Regions from separate parts of the Brevibacillus sp. HB1.2 genome, predicted to be linked through region 2. Evidence: riboswitches for the same ligand, from Rfam matches in the RefSeq annotation. Region 2 holds a riboswitch; each other region holds the start of a gene.

Region 1 (5,067 bases), on a different contig from region 2:
TCGTTGATGGCTGCGTACTCGTGGAGCATCCAGCTAACAAGCTTCCGGCGACCAGCATCGCGCCAAGAAACAACTTGAGATTTCTTTTCATCAGAAAATTCCCCCTTATCTATATTTTCTCATTTCAAACACAATATACTCGACGGGAATTGGGTTGAAAACAGGGTTGCTATAGATTTAATTTAATTTTATGAAAATTCACTACATTATAAATAAAAGTAAAACCCAACCAGCTTTTCGGCCAGTTGGGTTTCGTTGATCGATCAATTATTTGTTGATTTAGAACGCTGGAATAATCGCGCCTTTGTATTCATCTTCAATGAACTTTTTCACTTCAGGTGAGTTCAGTTCTTTTGCCAGCTTTTGCATTGCTTCGGAATCCTTGTTGTCAGGACGAGCTACCAAGAAGTTTGCGTATGGAGTATCTTTATCTTCAATAAACAGAGCGTCTTTGGTTGGAACAAGTTTTGCTTCCAACGCATAGTTGGTGTTGATCAACGCCAGATCTACTTCTTCCAGAACGCGTGGCAACATCGCTGCTTCTACTTCTTTGAACTTCAGGTTTTTCTTGTTCTCAACAACGTCTTTCACTGTACCGCTGATGCCAGCGCCTTCTTTCAGCTTGATCACGCCGTTTTTCTCCAAGAGTGCGAGTGCGCGACCACTGTTTGTTGGATCGTTTGGCAGCGCGATAGTTGCGCCATCAGCTAATTCATCCACTGATTTCACTTTTTTGCTGTAAGCGCCGAATGGCTCGATGTGTACAGCCACTACTGGCACCAGGTTCATGTTTTGTCCTTTATTGAAGTCTTCCAGGTAAGGCTTGTGCTGGAAGAAGTTTGCGTCGAGTTGTTTCTCGTTCACTTGAACGTTAGGTTGTACGTAATCGGTGAACTCTTTGATTTCCAGGTTCACGCCTTGTTCTTTCAGTTTTGGTTGAACGAATTTCAAGATTGCTGCATGTGGAACGGGAGAAGCGCCTACCTTCAATGTTACTTCCTGTTGTCCGCCTTGTGCACCACCTTCAGCTGGAGCAGGTGCAGTTTCGGTTTTGCCTCCGCAAGCTGCCAAAGAAAATGCCAACACAGTAGAAAGTACAGATACGACTAGCTTTTTCATGAATGATTTCCCCCTTGCATGTATTTGTCTTATTCTTTGATAACTTTTATGGAAAAATCCTACTTACGGCTGAACTTGAGAACCAGACGGTCCCCCAGCGATTGTAAGATCTGTACCATCACCAGCAAAATAACAACAGTCACAATCATGACATCGGTTTGGAAACGTTGATAACCGTATCGGATCGCCAAGTCACCCAGACCACCACCGCCAATTACCCCAGACATTGCAGTGTAGGATACCAACGTAACCGTCGTGATCGTAATACCCGCGATCAGGCCTGATCTAGACTCTGGCAAAAGGACATTCCAGACGATCTGCCAATTGGAAGCTCCCATGGATTGTGCGGCCTCAATCACGCCTTTATCAATCTCACGCAGAGAGGTTTCCACCAACCGTGCGAAAAACGGAGCGGCACCAAATACGAGTGGCGGAATAGCACCCAGTACGCCGAGTGAGGTTCCTACGATCATTTTCGTCACAGGAATCAGCAAAATCATCAAAATGATAAACGGTACCGAACGCAATACGTTGACAACGAATGATGCGATCGAATAAAAAGTGCGGTTTTGCAGAAGCTGTCCGCGTGAGGTCAAAAATAGAATGATTCCCAGCGGCAAACCAATCAGGACGGTAAACAGGGTGGAAAAGCCGAGCATCGTGAGCGTATCCATCGTGCCTACGCCGATTTCAGCCCAATCCACATTTTCGAATGTCCAGTCCATTTATATCACCTCTACTTCCAAGCCACGTTGGCGCAGCGTCTCAATGGTCTTTTGATTCTGTGCGACATCGCCTTCCAGCTCGATCACCAACTGACCATACGGTGTATCCTTCATGCGGGAGATTGTTCCCTGCAAAATGCTGAATACCGTACCGGTCTCTTGCATCGTTTGGAACAGGATCGGCTGGTACGTTTTTTCTCCGAGGAAGGTGACACGAGCAATCGTGCGGTTCCCCGAGGCCTTTTCGTGCGCGACTGCTTCACGCAGCTCTGTAGAATCCGCTACTTGTTCCACGAATTCTTGTGTCGTTAGATGCTGCGGACGAAGGAATACATCCAGTACGTTACCCGACTCGACGATCTTTCCTCCATCAATGACGCCAACACGATCACAAATGGAGCGAATGACGTGCATCTCGTGGGTAATCAACACAATGGTCAAGCCCAGCTTACGGTTGATGTCCAAGAGGAGTGCCAGAATGGAGTTCGTCGTCTGCGGATCGAGAGCCGATGTAGCTTCGTCACAGAGCAGCACTTTTGGATCATTCGCGAGCGCCCGAGCAATCCCTACACGCTGCTTCTGTCCGCCAGACAGTTGGGACGGATATTTGTCCTTATGTGCCTCCAAGCCAACCAGCTTTAGCAGCTCGTTCACTTTCTTATCAATCTCTGCCTTCGGACGCTTTGCCAGCTTGAGCGGAAAAGCGACATTTTCGCCGACTGTCGAAGAAGACAGCAAGTTGAAGTGCTGAAAAATCATGCCGATTGAGCGGCGCTTTTCTTGCAGCTTCCCTTCATCCAGCTTTGTCAAATCGACGCCGTCCACAATAACTTCCCCTGAAGTTGGACGCTCCAGCAAATTGATGCATCGGATCAACGTACTTTTCCCTGCACCAGAGTGTCCGATAATCCCGTATATTTCTCCTTGCTCTATGGAAAGGTCGATCCCCGTTAACGCTGGGATGGTTTTCCCTTGTACTTGATAGCTTTTATGCAAATGACGCAGTTGGATCAACGCATCCACCTCCCGACCACAATCTAAATAAAATCAGAAAACCCCTTTTTTCATAAACGAAAAAGGGGCTGCAACGCAATGTTATACGTTCGCATCCACCCTTCTCATCTATACAAGATCCAAACAATCTTGTAGGAATTGGCACCGCGACGTTCATCCGAAAATGAACCGGCTGCCGGGCTTCATAGGGCCTGTCCCTCCGCCTCTCTTGATAAGAAAGATATCTACGTATATTATGTTCGTCTTTTCTATTTCATGATGATACAAAACGGATTATATCCTTTTCGGAAATATCACGTCAATAGTAATAGAAGGAAAAGTTTTTTAATCCATGACGCCGTTGCGGATGATTTTTGACTTTACGTGGAAGCGAAACGTTGCATCCTGAAACATCTTTCGCCATTCAGCCTGCGTCATGTTGGCCATTCCTCTTTTCTCTGAACGATAGATAGAGCCGAAGCCAATTGGGTCAACATCGAGGCTCTTCAGTTTGCTTATCAGTTTATGCAATTCTTTTTCAAGCTCTTTCTCCAGGCCATGTTCCATAATTTTCAGCAACTTGGCATTTTCTAGCTTTAGCGGGATGGTTAACTCCAAAATTCGGGCATGCAACTTGACATGAATATCGAAGATTGGTGGGGATATTTGGCTTAATTTGATTTTCGAATGGCTAGAAATTGTATCGAAAACGAGCTGCACCTGGTCTTTTTTGCTGTTGTGGTTTTTGGGTGACTCCCCAAAAATAGCAGTAGGAACAGAAGTATCATAGCTGCCGATGCGGAACTTTCCGTGGATAAGTTTGAGTAGAAAGGCTTCCTTGGGTGTAACCCATGACACATAACGATCACCTTTGAATAAGGCGATGCCTTTGATTTTCAGTTCATCTCCCTTTCTTTCTATGTACGGCATGACCGGGTCGATCCCTTTTTCATAGTAAGCCCGGAAAAACTCATGCATGGTCGAAGAAGGAATTTTTTCCCCACGGATATTTTGCTCAATCAAACGATACAGGTAGATTCCAATATTCCCTTGTTCTGAATAAGGATACGTCAGCATATCATATGTTTCGCCTGCAAACACACAAAGATAAATCCTGCTAGAAAGGGACGAGTCCCGATACAACGTGTCAATGATGCTGCCAAGTCCCTGCTTAGCAAAGTTTTCACTGTAGAGGGCAACACGAATTTGCCCACCCAATACTCTTTTGTCTGATTGCAAATTCATCTTATCCCGGATTCCTTTGCTGGTTTCCCCTGTGGCTGATAAGATCTGTATCTTATGCCTTGCCTCTGGATTAATGGAAGGCATGACAGACGTCCCGCGAATTTTGCCATCTTTTAACAGATCATAGCCGACAGCCGTTGCAAGTCCTGTTTCATCGAAAATTTGCCGATCCGAGCAGCCTGTTACAATCAAGATGCCCGAACACCACAGCGCCAAAAACCGCTTCAACAAGGGCATCGCGTATTTTCGATCATGTCGCATCAGGCACTTTCCCCTTTGCTCGTCGATTTCGCCGGTTGCGTTCGCTGCTTTAGCAGAACCATGATGTACAAAAAATAGGGGTACAGGAATGCAACATACATACTCGTTTTCCCATACCAATCATTGATCATATTCATCTCCAGCCTTGTAAACACCGTCAATGAAGTAATATAGATCAGGGGCATAATCCAATTCAACGATGTTCGCAAGTTGAATCCGAAGAGGCGTTTGAGTCCACGTGCAGAGCACCACAAATACAACATAATATTGGGCAAGATGACGATGAGCCACAAAGAAATGACAACCAGCTCGAACCTTTCCAGAACGGGGAGGTACACCATCTTGTGCAGATTGAGTGTCGCCCAGATCGTCCGCATAAGCTGACCCTGACTAAAGAAGACCAGGGACACGAGCATGATAAGCAAATACGCCAGATACGTCACCAGCACCGCCCACTGGGTACTTTTGTTGACCCTATCTTTATTTTCTACAAAGGGGTAAACCACGTAGATCACCTCAAAGCCAACACTGGTCAAAGACATGGCCAGCATTCCTTTGAAAAGGTTCTCCAAACTGCTGTCCATAATCGGAAACAAATACTCCCAATGCGCGTATTGCAAAGGAAAATATAGATCGCATAAGAGCCATATCGTTACCATAATCGAAAAAAATGTATAACCGGCTATAACTCTAATTCCTCCTACAATGGTGTAATACACGAGAA
Region 2 (5,067 bases):
CATCAACGCATTTTCCTCGACGCTTGAGAGTTTGGCCGTTCCCCACAGGTAACGATCCTCCGGAATATGCGCCAAGCCGGCATCCCGAATGGTGGCTACTGATTTATTCGTCACATCTTTGCCGCCTAACCGCACCGTACCCTCCTGTGCCGCACGCAAACCACTGATTGCTTGGAGCAGCTCGGATTGACCATTCCCGGAAACACCTGCAATTCCTACGATTTCCCCGTGATGCACGGTAAAGCTGACTTGATCGAGCAGAGTCTGCTTTTCTCGAACCGTGAGATTCTCCACCTGCAACAAGGGGCCTTTATCCAGAGGAACTCGCTCAGCTAGCTCCTGCAATTCACGTCCAACCATCAATCTTGCCAAATCATCTGCATTTGTCTCATTCCGCGAAACCGTTCCCGTCACTTTGCCTCCGCGCAGTACCGTAATACGATCGGCTACCTCCATGACTTCCTGCAACTTATGTGTAATCAAAATGACGCTCTTGCCACTCTCTGCCAGGTTTCGAATCGTTTGCAGCAGGTCGCGTACCTCCAGCGGAGTAAGTACAGCGGTAGGCTCGTCCAGCACGATAATATCCGCTCCTTGATACAGGACCTTAAGAATTTCGACCCGTTGCTGTTCCCCAATCGAGCAATTCGCTACCTTGGTCTGCGGATGAATCGGAATGCGATACTGCTCACTAAGCGCACGCACCTTGTCCTCCGCGTCATTTCTTTTGAAAAAACCCGCTTGTTTCGGCTCGTAGCCGATCACGATATTTTCAGTCACACTGAATTCTCCGAAGAGCATAAAGTGCTGGTGAACCATCCCGATTCCATTTCGAATCGCGTCCTCTGGTCCGCGAAAAACAACTGGCTTTCCGTTTAACACGATCTCTCCCGACGTCGGCTGCTCCATCCCGTACAGCATCCGCATCAGTGTCGTTTTGCCCGCTCCATTTTCCCCGACAATCGCGTGGACTTCTCCTGCTGCCAGTGAGAACGACACCTTGTCGTTGGCGGTAAAATCTCCGTACTTCTTGGTCATGGCCCTCATTTCCAAGCGATCGGTCATTCCCACTCCCTCATTTCTGTACGTCCTTTTATGAAAATGGAAGACCGACTACACAGCCGTAGTCGGTCACATCCATCACTGTGCACAAGCTTTAAATAATTGTTCAAAAAGTTAGCTTTTCAGCACCGAACTACCTTATTAGAACTTGTCTGGTACTTGGCGGGTGCCTGCTACTATCTCATCACTGATCGCTTTCACTTTATCCACGACTTCTTGTCCAATAAAAGCGTTCAGAGGCGTTTTGCTTTCGTGCGTGACATAGGTTACGCCAACACCTTTTTCTTTCAAGCCGTACGCAACAACACCTGGTTTGAACGTTCCTTCTACAAAGTTCTTCACGGTTTCATAAGCTGCCGCGTCGGTCCCTTTCAATTGGGACAGAACGATATGCTCTGGATCGATCGTCGTACGGTCAACGTCCTGACCTGCTGTGAAGAAGCCTTTTTCCTTCGCCGCTTCGAAAACGCCGAGGTCGCCTACAGCTGCTGCACCGTTAATGAAGTCAGCGCCTTTGGAAGCTTGGAGCAAAGCCAATTCCTTCGCTTTTGCCGGGTCAGTGAAGCTTCCTACATAGTTGACCATCAGTTCTGCCTTTGGATTCGTCGCTTTCAAGCCCTCTTCGAAGCCGACTGTCCATTTTTTCAACTGTGGAATATCGAGAGCGACAACCATACCTACTTTGTTCGTTTTCGTTGCCAGACCTGCTGCTGCTCCCACCAGGTAAGCCGCTTCCTGCTCGCGGAAGGTAACACTGCGAACGTTTGGCAAATCCACTACGGTATCAATAATCGCAAAATTACGGTCAGGATTTTCGGTTGCTACTTTTTTCAATGCATCCTCTGATGTAAAGGAAGAAGTGATGATCAAATCATAATTTTCTGCAACAGCCACGCGCAGATTCTCTTCAATCGCTCCATGGTCCGTAGATTCAATCGTTTTCACTTCTGCGCCCAGCTCTTGTGCGGCTTTCTTTGCACCCTCATCCATTTGTTGAAAGAACGGGTTCACACCAATTTTCTCGGGCAAAATCAAGGCAATTCGCTTTTTGTCCGCGCCCTCTTGTCCTGCTGCTTGTCCTCCTGGCTGATCTGCCGGTACGCTTGTGCCAGTCGAGCACCCTGTTGCCAATACTGCGAATGTCGTTAAAGCCAGCAATAACTTCTTCATGATGTATCTCTCCCTATCCGAACTTTACGTTTTTCTTTATCCTATTAGGTAATGTACGGCTTTTTACCCATTTTTTCAATACTATTTACGAATATTATCTTATAAAATTAATTTATCGTTCGTTTATTTACCCCTCCCCTTTTACAAATACAACAAAAAAACTCTTCCCGGAGGAAGAGTTTGCGTACGTAGCCGTTCTCTTCCTCATCTGTCAAAACCATGGTACAGGTTTTGCAGGAATTGGCACCTTTCTGTTCATGCATAGACATGATCAGTGGTTGCCGGGCATCATCGGGCCAGTCCCTCCGCCGCTCTTGATAAGGTAGCTGAATATATTTAGTTACAATGGAATTCATTCTAGCAGAACGGTTCGAAAATGCAATTCTTTTTTCTCAATTCCAAACACTTCTAAAAGTGAATATAAGTTTAAAAAGTCGTCTTTTCAGCATCGAGAAATTGGCGAGAACCTGAAGAAGGAGGAGCGGAGTGTAGGAGACCTACATGAGCACCGGACTTCGAAGGTGAACGTCAATTTCGATGCCGAATCAGCTTTCAGAACTACTTCGTGATCAAAATACGACTTTTTAAACAACCTTTAATTTACGTGAAAGGTTTGCTGGAGACGATGAGACAACGTATTCAGCTCGCCCAGCTCTTCCGTAATCTCACGTACTTTTTGATGCTGGTTTTCTGCTGTCGCAAACAGCTCTTCTAAGTTGGCTACCGATTCCTCGGTTACGGCTGTAATGGTCGACATCTCGATGGCAACTTCTCCGGAACGCACTTTTACCCGGTCCATGCTGGAGCTTACTTGATCAGCTGCTTGCAGGAAGGCCATCATCCCGGCACGCACTGCTTCGATGGAGGCCACTGTTTTCACGGCCAGTTCTTGGCCTTTTGCGACAGACGTTTCCCCATTGCTCATATGCTGCACCGCATTCTCACTTTCCTGGTGGAGTGATTTCAGAATGTCGGTAATTTCCTGCGTAGCTGTCGCGCTTTGTTCTGCCAGCTTGCGTACCTCATCCGCTACAACAGCAAATCCCCGTCCATGTTCGCCTGCACGCGCCGATTCAATCGCCGCATTGAGCGCCAAGAGATTCGTTTGTGTCGCGATCTGATTAATAGCGCCAACAATTTCCTCTACACGGTTCGCCTGCCGATTGAGCTGGTGAATCGTGGAGGCTGCTACATTGACTGCCTGCACTATTTGCTCCATCTGCGAGGACAGCTCGTTCATCATCTGAACGCTTTCTATCAGACGACGGTTGTTTTGTTGCGATTCCGTTTTCATTGCGTTGGTCTGTGTTGTGACTGCCTCGATTTCCTGGTCGATGGATTGAACCTCTTCTTCGATTTTCACCGTAGAATTCGCCTGCGATTCCATACCTGTAGCGACTTCCTTAAAGGCCACCATCATTTCATCTGTATTGCGCTTCGTACCTTCCGCATGCTCATGCACATGATCGCTTGTACGATCCAGCTGTTCCGTCATTTGCTGGATGTTCAAAAGCATTTCTCCCAGACGGCGCTCCTTCTCTTCCGCTTCCTGCCTTGCGTCATCAGCTTTTCGCAAGGAGGCTTGTCCGGCGAGACATAGATACGTGACGGCTCCCATCATCATGAGAATCGTGACAATACGCATAAGCAAATTGAGCTCCGAAAAATCACCTTCGAAAATCTCGTAGGTTCCCGTATAAAATCCAACAATCGTAACGATGATTTGGGCAATTCCCGCTGTAACTACCAGCTTCCAGTCCAAATAGGCTGCCAAAAAGCCCATGACGATAAAGGCGAGGAAGGTAACCTCCTGGTAATCGGTAAAGTGATCGAAGGAAATAGCATAAAACATAAGTCCGATTGCTACCAGATAACGAATGACATGACTATCTCTGCGAATGAAATAATACGGCGAAACAATTAAAGTGACCAGCAATCCCAAGGACGTCACTTTCCAGAAGTTCACATCCACTTGGTAGGCAATGAGTCCCGCCATCCACAAATGATTCCATAGGATGAAAATCATAAAGCCTTCTTTGTCAGTCAAGGTATTGCGAATCAATTGAATCATAATTGCCCCCCTTTTCCTTTTTACTTATGTATCGGATTCTTTCCCCATTATATAGCCAAACCTTTGCCAAATTTGTGAAAAAAGTGAGAACAGCCAAAAACAATTTCGAATAGGCTATTACACAACTCACACGTACAGGAGGCAAACGGAGAAAAGTGGAACTCAATCAATTGCCAGCTACCGTGCTGACACGGACAATTAGCCGTCCGAACACCACCATTTACTACCCGCAATTGGCAGGCCTAGCCAACCAGCAAGCGGAAAAAGATATCAACCGGGCGATTTATCAAACGGTTCAAGGCTTAATTCACGAGCAGCAACGGGTCCAGGTACCGGGAAATACAGAAATGCAAGGAAGCTACGAAATCAAGACAAACGAACGCGGCATTTTCAGTGTCGTGTTGAGCAACTACGCCTACACACCGCAAATGGCTCACGGCATGACCTTTCTCGGGTCAATCACCGCAGATATCCAAACAGGCAAGCTGTATACGCTGCGTGAATTATTCAAGCCAGGAAGCGATTACGTCAAGGTGATTTCTGAAAACATCAAGCGTCAAATCAAAGAAAGAAGCATCCCCACACTCAATGGCTTTACTTCGATTAAGCCAGATCAAGATTATTACCTAGCCGACAAAGCACTGGTCATCTACTTCCAGTTGTACGAAATTACGCCTTACTACGTCGGTTTCCCCATGTTCCCCATTTCGGTTTATGAACTGGAACCACTCATCAATGAAAAAGGACCGTTGAGTATCTTATCC
Region 3 (5,067 bases), on a different contig from region 2:
GTCGGCGGTCATCCCCACGTACTTCAAGGCTTTGAACGATACAATGACAAATGGATTGCGTATAGTCTCGGCAATTTCATTTTCACACGATCAAGCGAACCCAAGACTTGGGAAACGATGGTTCTGCAAGCAAGCTGTACGAAAAGCGGTGATTGTGAGCTGACGATGCTTCCGTTTCACGCAGAATTGGGACAAGCTGTACCCATGAATGAAAGCAACGGCGCTGCCCTGCTAAAACGTATTGAATCCATTTCTGAGAGTGTAGACATACAAAGTGACGGGCGTGTACAGCCGCGCGCAAAAGCGGTGGAGATTGCCCCCTGACAAAAGAAGCCGTGTTTCCAGGTAACTAGAAATACGGCTTTTCTTCTTATTTTTCCTCTTACTTACGTAGATTCGATAATGGGGAAGCAGCGAATTTCTAAGCCAAAATCATTTTTCAATAGGGACTCGTGCTCTTTACTGATTCCTGTCACGATCAAACCTGCACGCAATACGCCCCCCAAGTCGAATTGGACTTTTAGTTTATGCACGTTGACTCCTGCTTGCTGAAGGAAATACAAGACACGATCTGGCGTAGCAGTATGACATGAGCCCTCTAGATAACACAGGACGCGTTCCTCCGAATCCACCGTGACTCCTGCTTTGTCAGCCGTTTTTTCTTTCCAAGTAGGATGAGGTGTGAATGGCTGTGTCAATAAATAGGCCAAATCCTCTACGACTGCACTTGCTGTAGGGAGCTCTCCTGCCCCTCTTCCTGTAAACAACAAGTCTCCCACGATGTTGCCCGATAGCTGCACAGCATTAAACGCGTCGTGGATTTGCGCCAACGGATGGCTCAGCGGAAGCATGGTTGGTTCAACAGATAGGCGAATTCCTTGTTCAGCTTGATAGGCCTGCGCGATGAGCTTGATCCGGTACCCCAGCTCACTCGCAATCCGAATGTGACCCGCTGATAAATCTGAAATCCCTTTACGAACAACATCTGCTAGCGGCAGCGATTCTCCATAAACAAGCTGTGCCAGGATGTACAACTTGTACATAGCGTCAAAGCCTTCTACATCCGAACGAGGGTCTGCTTCCGCATAGCCCAACTCCTGCGCTTGCTTGAGCACCTCCTGATAAGAGAGCTGTTCTGCTTCCATTTTCGTCAAAATGAAGTTCGTTGTTCCGTTGAGAATACCGCGAACACCTTGGATATCGTTCGTGCGAAGGAACTGCCGGAGCACGCTCAAGATCGGGATGCCCCCTGCCACACTCGCTTCATAGGCCAGATGTACTTGATGCTGATTTGCCAAATCGACTAGCTCTGTTCCTTTTTTCGCCAGAAGTTCTTTGTTGGCAGTTACTACATGGCAGCCCTTTTCGATCAAAGCACGGACGTAGTCATAGGTAGGTTCTACACCGCCCATGACCTCCACCACGATATCCACATCGCTTCTCAATACTTCCTCAAAGTCAGTTGTCAGTAAAGCCGGGTCGACATGAACCGCCCGCTCTTTTTCCGAGTCACGCACCAAGGCCTTGACGATCTCAATTCGTTTTCCCAGACGAGAAGCCAGCTTCTCCTGTTGCGAACGGATCGTTTTGATTACGCCTCCACCCACTGTTCCCAATCCCAATAATCCCACGCGTACCACTTCTGCACTCATCCTGACCACCCCATACCCCGAATTTTAGATAAAAAGAAAAGCCATCTTCGATAAGAAGAAGGCTTGTTAGTAGCTAATGCTCCCCCTCCTTATCTCCCAGGACGTATATGTCCTGCAGGAATTGGCACCTTGTCACAAAATATGCGTGACGGTTGCCGGGCTTCATCGGGCCAGTCCCTCCACCTCTCTGGATAAAGAAAATATGAAATTGAAAAAAACCTTCTTCGCTAAGAAGAAGGTTCATCTACTAATAGAGTAACCCGCTTCTTATCTTTCGAGACGAAACGTCTCGCAGGAATTGGCACCTTGTCGCAATATGCAACGGTTGCCGGGCTTCATAGGGCCAGACCCTCCACCTCTCTGGATAAGAACTATTTATGCTGTTGAGCTTTATTCTAAGAAATTCCAAGGCAAGCGTCAACAAAATTCTTTCTTTTCTGATTGTAAGCTGATTTGTCAAGGCTTTCAGTTGGGAGTGAACAGGCTTTCTACCTCTTCCATACTGCAGCAAGTGCAATGAAACACACCCTCCTGACCTTCCTCAGGCAGCTCTTTTTCCTCGACATATCCGCACCATTGGCAAATGAAAAGTTGAATCATCGCACGCCCTCCTCTTCTTTTATCCTGCCCAAAATAAAAAGAACATTTTCCGCTCGACCGTGACGATCGTTAGAAAATGCCAGAAAAAGAGGGACGCACTTGTCCACGCGCTGTTTTTCGCAAGCCATCTCTAACACCTCCCTATCTCCCGTAGGTCTATCAGTGTTGTCGAAACAGGCAGGTCTCCTGACTATGGGTTCATCGTCTAGCGTCGCCTTCCCCGTCTATTTTGATAGACCAGTGGCTTGTTGGACGCTGACTCCCCTCTTACAGTGGCGGGACCGTGTCGGATTTGCACCGAGCTTCCCTATTATCCTTGTGGCGAATGTTACGCCCGAAGGAACCTGTTTCCACCTATGAAATTGTCTTTTCTCACTACTCTCCTCAAATTTTACCTTATTCTTCCTTGTTTAGCGAACATTGTTCGTGGGTCAGTAGCCATTCCTTTCGCCACAAGCCACCCGAATAGCCTGTTAGACTCCCGTTTGCTCCTATAATTCTATGGCATGGCACAATGATGTTCAGCCGATTTTTTCCGTTGGCATTCCCGACAGCCCTCACCGCATTTTCCTTCCCAATCAACGCGGCTAGCTCCGTATACGTAATCTTGTGCGCATAGGGAATGGTGGTCAATGTGTGCCAGACTGATTTCTGAAAGTCTGTCCCTTTCATCCACAGGGAAACAGAAAAGGACTGTCTCTTGCCGGAAAAATATTCGTCCAGCTGTTGCCAGCAAACGAGGAGAGGCTCGTGGCAATTGTCTTCATGTTCAAGCAAAATGGGTTCGTCCCGATCTGTGAATAGGATAGAACATACCCCGTCTTCTGTCCCACTGATTTCCAAGACACCGAGGGGCGATGCATAATCGATTGTCTGTATCCTTTCCATACGAGACCTACCCTAAATACCGCTCTCTCAAAATGGTACTGTGGTGAGCTTCATGTCCTGCAATCACATAAGCCAACGTCCTTGCAGATAGCTTGTTTCCGTTGGCAATTCCTGTACGCAACCACGCTTCTGGAGAGATTCCTCGGACTTGCGCGATAGTCGAAGCACGTACAGCCTTATACTCTTCCAATAAATCAGAGAGGTCTCGTAGCTGAAAACACCCGTGTTCGACAAAAGCATTCTCATCAAAACCGATGAGGGGTGTCTGGTCTCCTCTCGCGATTCTCAGTAAGCGATAGCTCATGATGCGTTCTGTATCGACGAGATGACCCAAAACCTCTTTTAACGTCCATTTGCCTAGTGCATACCGATAATCAATTTGCTCAGGCGCAAGTGACGAAAATAGCGCGACTTGCCTCTCTCCTTGTTGCGTAAGGATCGTTAGCAGCTCCCCCTCCGGTACAAGCCCAATATAATAGTCAAAATAAGCGGCGTATTCATCGCGCTTTGGTCGTCTGAGCATGTATTTCCCTCCCCTTCATTTTGGATAGACAAATGATGTCTCCATTATTCGTTATGTAATCCTTCAAACAATAGGACCCTTGCCGGGGCTGCATCCGTGCCGATCAGCTTGAGTGGTGCAGCTACCAGAAAATAATCGCCTGGGGGGACCTCCGCTAGCCGCAAGCCTTCCACGACAATGACGCCCGCTGCAAACAGTTTTTTATGGGTGGGGTGCCCTTCCTGACTGCGTTCGATTCCAAGTGCATCGGTTCCAATGCCCCGTACCCCCAGCTCACTTACATATTCTGCACCTTCCTCTGACAGAAAGATGAATTCAAAAGAGAACGCCTCTTCAAAAGAGTTTTTCGTTTTAAACAGGACAAAATCTCCTCGCTCAAGATCGAAGCTCTCCAAGTCGGAGCGAGTGATCCTGTCCTCTACCGCTGTGAGATCGAGAACCTTGCAACTGCCCACTAGCTTCTCCAATGAAATACTCTCAAATGTATCGCCAGCATTCACCATGTGCAGGGGAGCATCTACATGGGTACCAGAATGAAGGTCCATATCGATTCTCGATTCTGTTACATAGCCATTGGTAGCGGTACGTATTTTCGGCTGCTTTTCCGGCTTGTTTTTATACACCGTCATTCCTTCGTACACGGTGGCGGTTACATCATACATTTTCATCCCAAATGCCCTCCCCTTTACTTACCGTTTTTTATGATCCGCAGGAAAAACGATTCCCATCTGTCTTCTTACTTCATCCATGACCTGCATGGTCGTTTTGGAGACATCATGTGAATTCGTTGTAGATTGTCTTGCCCCTATCCTTGCCAAGTGTAGGAACTCCCTAATTTCATAATGCATGGTCTTCGGGGTCTGCGGCCTTGTCACTTGCTCGATTCGTCCGTCTCTATAACGAATGTCCACTTCTTTGAGATGGTTGATTCGATCGATCACCATCGTGGCGTCCTCCCCTTGGATTTCTGCTGGCTGATAGGAGGTCGTAATTTTCGAAAAGCTAATGATTGCATCCATCTCTCGATACTTCAAAAGAATGCTGCCTTCCCCGTCCACTCCAGAATCAAGCACAATTCCTTCTGCCTTGATGTCGTCTGGTCTGCCAAAAAGGATGAGTAACGGATAAAGACAATAGATTCCGATGTCCATCAAGGCTCCGTTTGAAAAAGCAGGATCAAAAGCACGTAAAACCTTCCCTTCGCGATAGGCGTCATAGCGCGAAGAATATTGGCAATTGCTAGCAATATAGCGTCGTACTTTTCCAAGCTTGTGCAGGTTGTCTTGTATCGCAAAAAAATTGGGCAACAGCGTAGATTTGACAGCCTCCATGAGCAGCACGTCATTTCTTTTCGCTGCTTCGATCATTTCTTCTACCTCAATTGCATTGGAAGCCAGTGGCTTT
Region 4 (5,067 bases), 210 kb from region 2:
CGCCATCGATTGAGCTGGACCGTCGTGAATTTCGCGTGCGACACGCTTGCGCTCTTCTTCCTGAGCCTGGATTACCTTTAAGCCCATCAACTGATGCTGCTTAGCCGATTCCAGCGCCTCGCCTATCTTGCTTAAGTCACCCGTCAAGTAACCTAGCACAACGCCCATTTGAGAAACCAGCTTTTCTGCACGGACGATGGTTTCTTCCAAGGTACGCAGTTGACGCTCCAAATCATTTCTTCTGCGCTTCAAATTATTTTCCCGTTCGCGGTAAATGGACAGCTCTACCTGAATACGGCTCGCCTCTTCATACGCAACCCGGATATCTTCCTCCGTGTACATATGAAAATTACGACTGACCAACACGAGCTTGTTGCGCGATTTGCGATACGCCAGTTCAAGTGCATCGACTTTTTGAATCACTTTGGAAATTTCTTGTCGAAGTTCATGTAAATCAAACTTCAATGAGTTGCCATGCTGTCTGGCGTTTTCAGCTATATCAAATATTTGGGTTTTACTCGTTTCTACGGTTTCAATCGTTCGCTTGATCACCCCGTCCAGCACGCTGATGTCTATCGCTTTGTTCATGATTGCTCTCCTTCAAACTCATTTTTAGCCTTCGTGAACAACTGTTGGAGGTGCTCTTCTTCAACATCTCGCAGTCCCATGTCATTGCGTGGAATGGCAAACGGATCTGTTCCCTGTTTTACGAATCCACGATTGGATGTAAATACATAGCGGTAGCCAGCTTGACGAGCTGTCTCCAGTACGACTGGACTTGTGTAGCCGAATGGCAACGAGATGACTTGGATCTCTTGCTTCATCCATTCGCTTAAACTAACGCGAGATATACTGAAATCCACATAGAGTCGGTCCCTGTACTCTTTTTCTTCCTCTAAACGCTGCAAGTCTTTCAGATAGACCGGAGCTGTTTCTGGGCCAAGATCGCCCCACTTATTTCGTTCTTCCTCTTCATGCAGACTGTACGTATGGGAACCGATTGTAACCAGCCCCGAATGAATCATTTCGTTAACCTGTTGACGCGTAAGTGGTGGCGTCATATTCTCCCGTTTTCGATCAGCTACATCTCTTAAGCGCCCCGCAATCGCGAAGTTCACTGAAGGGTAGCCGTATGTACGTAAGATCGGAAATGCTTCTGTGTAGTAACTCTCATACCCATCGTCAAACGTAATCAAAACAGCATTCTCAGTCGGTAAGGTACCCGTCTCCATAAATCGCAGGAACTCATCCAACGAAATCGGATTCAGGTCGTTATCATGCAAAAATTTCATGTGTCGGGCAAATTGATCAGGAGCTATGACATACCGCTGATTCGATTGATCCGTGACATGATGGTACGTCAAAACCACAACCTGATTGTTATACCACTTTTTCGTTTGAACCGCTGCTTCTTCAATTAGTGTGACGTTTGGCTCAGCATTTTTTGTCTCACTTATGCTTATAGACGTATCCACTTGGGGAAAAGGTTGCACTTCTTGTTTATTCTTTTTTTCCAGAAAAGATTCGCCTAACAACCCAATAGCCACTGCAAAAAACAAAAAAGTAAGAAACACGATCAGGAAGAGCCTTCTGTTCGGCAAAAAAACCCCTCCTCTACTTCCTCACTAGGAGATTCGACACAGTCCTACAAATTCCTGTGCAACAATTGGCCCAATAATTGGATGACTTTGCTCCTAAAATGAAAAAGAGCCCAGTAGCAACACCAGGCTCTTTTTATGTCATTCATGATATTACAGTTGAGCAGCCTCTTGCTTCAGGATTTCTGCCTTGTCTGTTTGCTCCCAAGGAACATTCAGGTCATTGCGTCCGAAGTGGCCATATGCAGCTGTTTGTTTGTAGATAGGACGACGCAGGTCGAGCTGCTTGATGATACCAGCAGGACGCAGGTCGAAGTGTTTGCGAACCAATTTCACCAGAGCTTCTTCGGAAATCGTACCTGTGCCGAATGTATCTACTGCAATAGAAACTGGTTGCGCTACACCAATTGCGTAAGCAACTTGTACTTCGCATTTGTCTGCGAGGCCAGCAGCCACGATGTTTTTCGCTACATAACGAGCTGCGTATGCACCGGAACGGTCAACTTTTGTCGGATCTTTACCGGAGAACGCACCGCCGCCATGACGAGCATAACCGCCGTAAGTATCTACGATGATTTTGCGGCCAGTCAAGCCAGCATCCCCTTGTGGTCCGCCAATTACGAAACGGCCAGTTGGGTTGATGAAGTATTTGGTTTCAGCGTCCAACAGTTCAGCTGGAACAACTGGTTTGATTACGTGTTCAACCAGATCTTGCTTGATTTGCTCCAAAGTTGTTTCAGGAGCATGTTGGGTAGAAATAACAATTGTATCGATACGAACTGGTTTGTCGCCATCGTACTCAACGGTTACTTGTGTTTTTCCGTCAGGACGGAGGTAAGCAAGTGTTCCGTTTTTACGTACTTCAGTCAGACGACGAGCCAATTGGTGGGACATGCTGATTGGAAGTGGCATCAGCTCAGGTGTTTCATTGCAAGCAAAACCAAACATCAAACCTTGGTCACCAGCACCAATTGCTTCGATCTCAGCGTCAGTCATTTTGCCTTCGCGTGCTTCCAATGCTTGGTCTACACCAAGTGCAATGTCAGCGGACTGCTCGCCAATTGCAGTAATAACACCGCAAGTGTCAGCGTCAAAACCGAATTTCGCACGGTCATAACCGATTTCACGAATGGTTTCACGAACGAGCTTTTGGATATCTACATAAGTGTTTGTAGTGATTTCACCTGCTACGAGAACCAAACCAGTAGTTACGGAAGTTTCGCAAGCTACGCGAGCGTTTGGATCTTTGGACAGGATCGCATCCAAGATGGAGTCGGAAATTTGGTCACAAATTTTATCCGGATGTCCTTCGGTTACAGATTCGGATGTAAACAGACGACGACCTTTTTGCAAAGCCATGAGAAAATACCTCCTTTGACCTCATACAAATAGTGTGGTAGCCGAGTCAGGATTTTATCTACGTAAACGCAAATAAAAAACCCTTTCCATTTTTTAGGAGGAAAAGGTTTGAGCGTTTTTTGCTTCCTTCATCCTCTTATCGGCCAGAACAGATGTCCGTTCTGCTGGTTAGCACCGCTCTAGATCGGTTGCCGGGCTTCATAGGGCCAGTCCCTCCGCCTGCTCTGGATAAGAGTATCCATTACGGATAATAGAATAATTGTTTTTTTCAGAGATGTCAATAGGAAAAATTTTACTTATATTTGATAGGCCTTAGAAAGTACCACTACTACCTCTGCACGAGTTGCCCTTCCATTCGGTTTAAAGGAAGAACCGTAACCACTGAGCCACTTTCTAGATGTCAAAGCTTCAATGGCAGGAGAAGCCCAATGACTCGTTGGCACATCCTGATAATTCGAGGTACCACGGTTATACATTAAAACATCACGTGCCCGTGCGATCATGACCGCCATCTCTGCACGCGATATCGGCTGATCCGGCTTCATTTCATTCTTCGGGTACCCTTTCAAAATTCCTAATTGATAGGCTACACCTAGGTTGTGATACGCCCAGTGCCGCTTTTTCATATCCCGGAAGGTCGTGTTTCCTGTATAGGTAGTCGCTACCTTGGAACCGGTCGCACGCATCGATTTAAGCAGCATCGTCGCAAACTCTGCACGGGTCACTGCCTGATTCGGCTTGAACGAAGCATCATTGAATCCATTTACAATATCGCGAGAGCTAAGTCTGACGATCTCTGAGCGCGCCCAGTGGTCCGAAATATCGCGATAGCCCGCTATCAATTTCTGCTGCGTCACCGTGAGTCGGTACGAATCATATTTGAACGAAGTACCACTATTGAGACGTACATAGTATTTTCCTGGCTGCAAGCGCAAACCGATAACTTCATTCCCACTATTGGAAAGCTCGGCTACCTCGTTCGTCGAAGCAAGCGCATAGTTCATGTTTCGATCGCTGTAGAGTGCGAAACGAAAGCCACTATCCACAGGAATATACGGCGCTCGGAATGTCACATATGATTCGCTATTGACAGTAAATTGGAACCAGTCGGGATCAGCTGCTGTCGGAATTGTTCCTGACATCACTGTCCCACCGCTTAACGGAGACGCTTTTTGATAGGTGTCATTCGGCTCATTGAAGTCTTTTTTAACTGGTGTGTACCCCAAATCCAGCTGGTATTCGCCATTGACTGCATTCCGCGAATACTCGCTCACACGGATGTAATATTTACCCGGGGACACCTCTTTACTGACCCGCTCTGTCGGATTGTCCCTTGTCCCATTATCGTATAGAGGATCCCAGACTACTGCTTTTTGACCAGGCGCTTGTTTGCCAAGACCCAGCAACAGATCCACTCTCTTGTTGTCAGGGCTTACAGTGACATCTAAATGCCCGTACTCGCGAACATAGTAAGAGAACCAATCCTGATCGCCTTCATCATGAAAATTGCCTGTTACACTGATTTGGTTCCCTACAAGCGGTCTGGCCGTTTCTTGTGTATCGTTCGGTTCATTTCGGTCAGGGTTGATCGTAAATTTACTCGTCAACACGTAGTTAAAAGCATTGTTGACGCCTCCATTGCGCATTAAGCGGATGTTCATACTTCCTGCCTTGACCGGGACCGTTATCGTATCGCCATTCCCGAAGTACTGTGTAATCGGTTGACGATTCTCAGGGTAAAAGGTAGCAGCCACCGCCGAAGAAATACCCGATGTTACTGTAGCCGTAAAGCTAACCTTTCCATCGTAAGGGATGTCCATCTTCAGCCAATCTACGGTATCTTTTGGACCCAAATTGCCGCGTATTTGTGACTCAATCGGAAACGCCTTCGCTTTGGAAGGAGAATCATTCGGTTCTAAAAAGTCGTAAGAAAGTGCCGTTTTCACTGCTTTGTTGACATCTAACAAGCCGTATCCAGTCTTCCGATCCCATCCTTTCTCCCCCAAGTCAGTAGCCGTTTGATAAAGCAATTGCCTCACATCAAATGGACTGAGATTAGGGTGCCGAGCGAGAATGAGCGCGGCTGCACCAGCTACTTGCGGTGCCGCTG

What was found. Region 2 has a riboswitch for S-adenosylmethionine ahead of HPY28_RS14700 (BMP family lipoprotein). Riboswitches for the same ligand answer to the same signal wherever they lie in the genome.
Region 1: linked by a shared signal. The riboswitch ahead of HPY28_RS23855 (methionine ABC transporter ATP-binding protein) and the one ahead of HPY28_RS14700 (BMP family lipoprotein) in region 2 are both predicted to bind S-adenosylmethionine.
Region 3: linked by a shared signal. The riboswitch ahead of HPY28_RS06355 (homoserine dehydrogenase) and the one ahead of HPY28_RS14700 (BMP family lipoprotein) in region 2 are both predicted to bind S-adenosylmethionine.
Region 4: linked by a shared signal. The riboswitch ahead of metK (methionine adenosyltransferase) and the one ahead of HPY28_RS14700 (BMP family lipoprotein) in region 2 are both predicted to bind S-adenosylmethionine.

The regions. Positions count from the first base shown of each region.
Region 1 covers NZ_JABMIU010000013.1:97,072-102,138, reverse strand. Annotated here, with positions in the region: gene HPY28_RS23870 (peptide ABC transporter substrate-binding protein) at 1-91, opposite strand, end outside; gene HPY28_RS23865 (MetQ/NlpA family ABC transporter substrate-binding protein) at 280-1,119, opposite strand; gene HPY28_RS23860 (methionine ABC transporter permease) at 1,179-1,844, opposite strand; gene HPY28_RS23855 (methionine ABC transporter ATP-binding protein) at 1,845-2,858, opposite strand; SAM riboswitch class I at 2,960-3,076, opposite strand; gene HPY28_RS23850 (Ger(x)C family spore germination protein) at 3,183-4,343, opposite strand; gene HPY28_RS23845 (GerAB/ArcD/ProY family transporter) at 4,343-5,067, opposite strand, start outside.
Region 2 covers NZ_JABMIU010000005.1:171,677-176,743, reverse strand. Annotated here, with positions in the region: gene HPY28_RS14705 (ABC transporter ATP-binding protein) at 1-1,065, opposite strand, end outside; gene HPY28_RS14700 (BMP family lipoprotein) at 1,204-2,232, opposite strand; SAM riboswitch class I at 2,434-2,556, opposite strand; gene HPY28_RS14695 (methyl-accepting chemotaxis protein) at 2,828-4,303, opposite strand; gene HPY28_RS14690 (DUF3298 and DUF4163 domain-containing protein) at 4,459-5,067, shown strand, end outside.
Region 3 covers NZ_JABMIU010000002.1:303,917-308,983, forward strand. Annotated here, with positions in the region: gene HPY28_RS06350 (CapA family protein) at 1-324, shown strand, start outside; gene HPY28_RS06355 (homoserine dehydrogenase) at 387-1,652, opposite strand; SAM riboswitch class I at 1,739-1,850, opposite strand; SAM riboswitch class I at 1,917-2,023, opposite strand; gene HPY28_RS30685 (hypothetical protein) at 2,118-2,252, opposite strand; cobalamin riboswitch at 2,412-2,615, opposite strand; gene HPY28_RS06360 (methylated-DNA--[protein]-cysteine S-methyltransferase) at 2,649-3,140, opposite strand; gene HPY28_RS06365 (DinB family protein) at 3,148-3,663, opposite strand; gene HPY28_RS06370 (cyclase family protein) at 3,708-4,331, opposite strand; gene HPY28_RS06375 (Gfo/Idh/MocA family protein) at 4,353-5,067, opposite strand, start outside.
Region 4 covers NZ_JABMIU010000005.1:379,272-384,338, reverse strand. Annotated here, with positions in the region: gene HPY28_RS15590 (sensor histidine kinase) at 1-588, opposite strand, end outside; gene HPY28_RS15585 (polysaccharide deacetylase family protein) at 585-1,601, opposite strand; gene metK (methionine adenosyltransferase) at 1,752-2,957, opposite strand; SAM riboswitch class I at 3,091-3,192, opposite strand; gene HPY28_RS15575 (S8 family peptidase) at 3,254-5,067, opposite strand, start outside.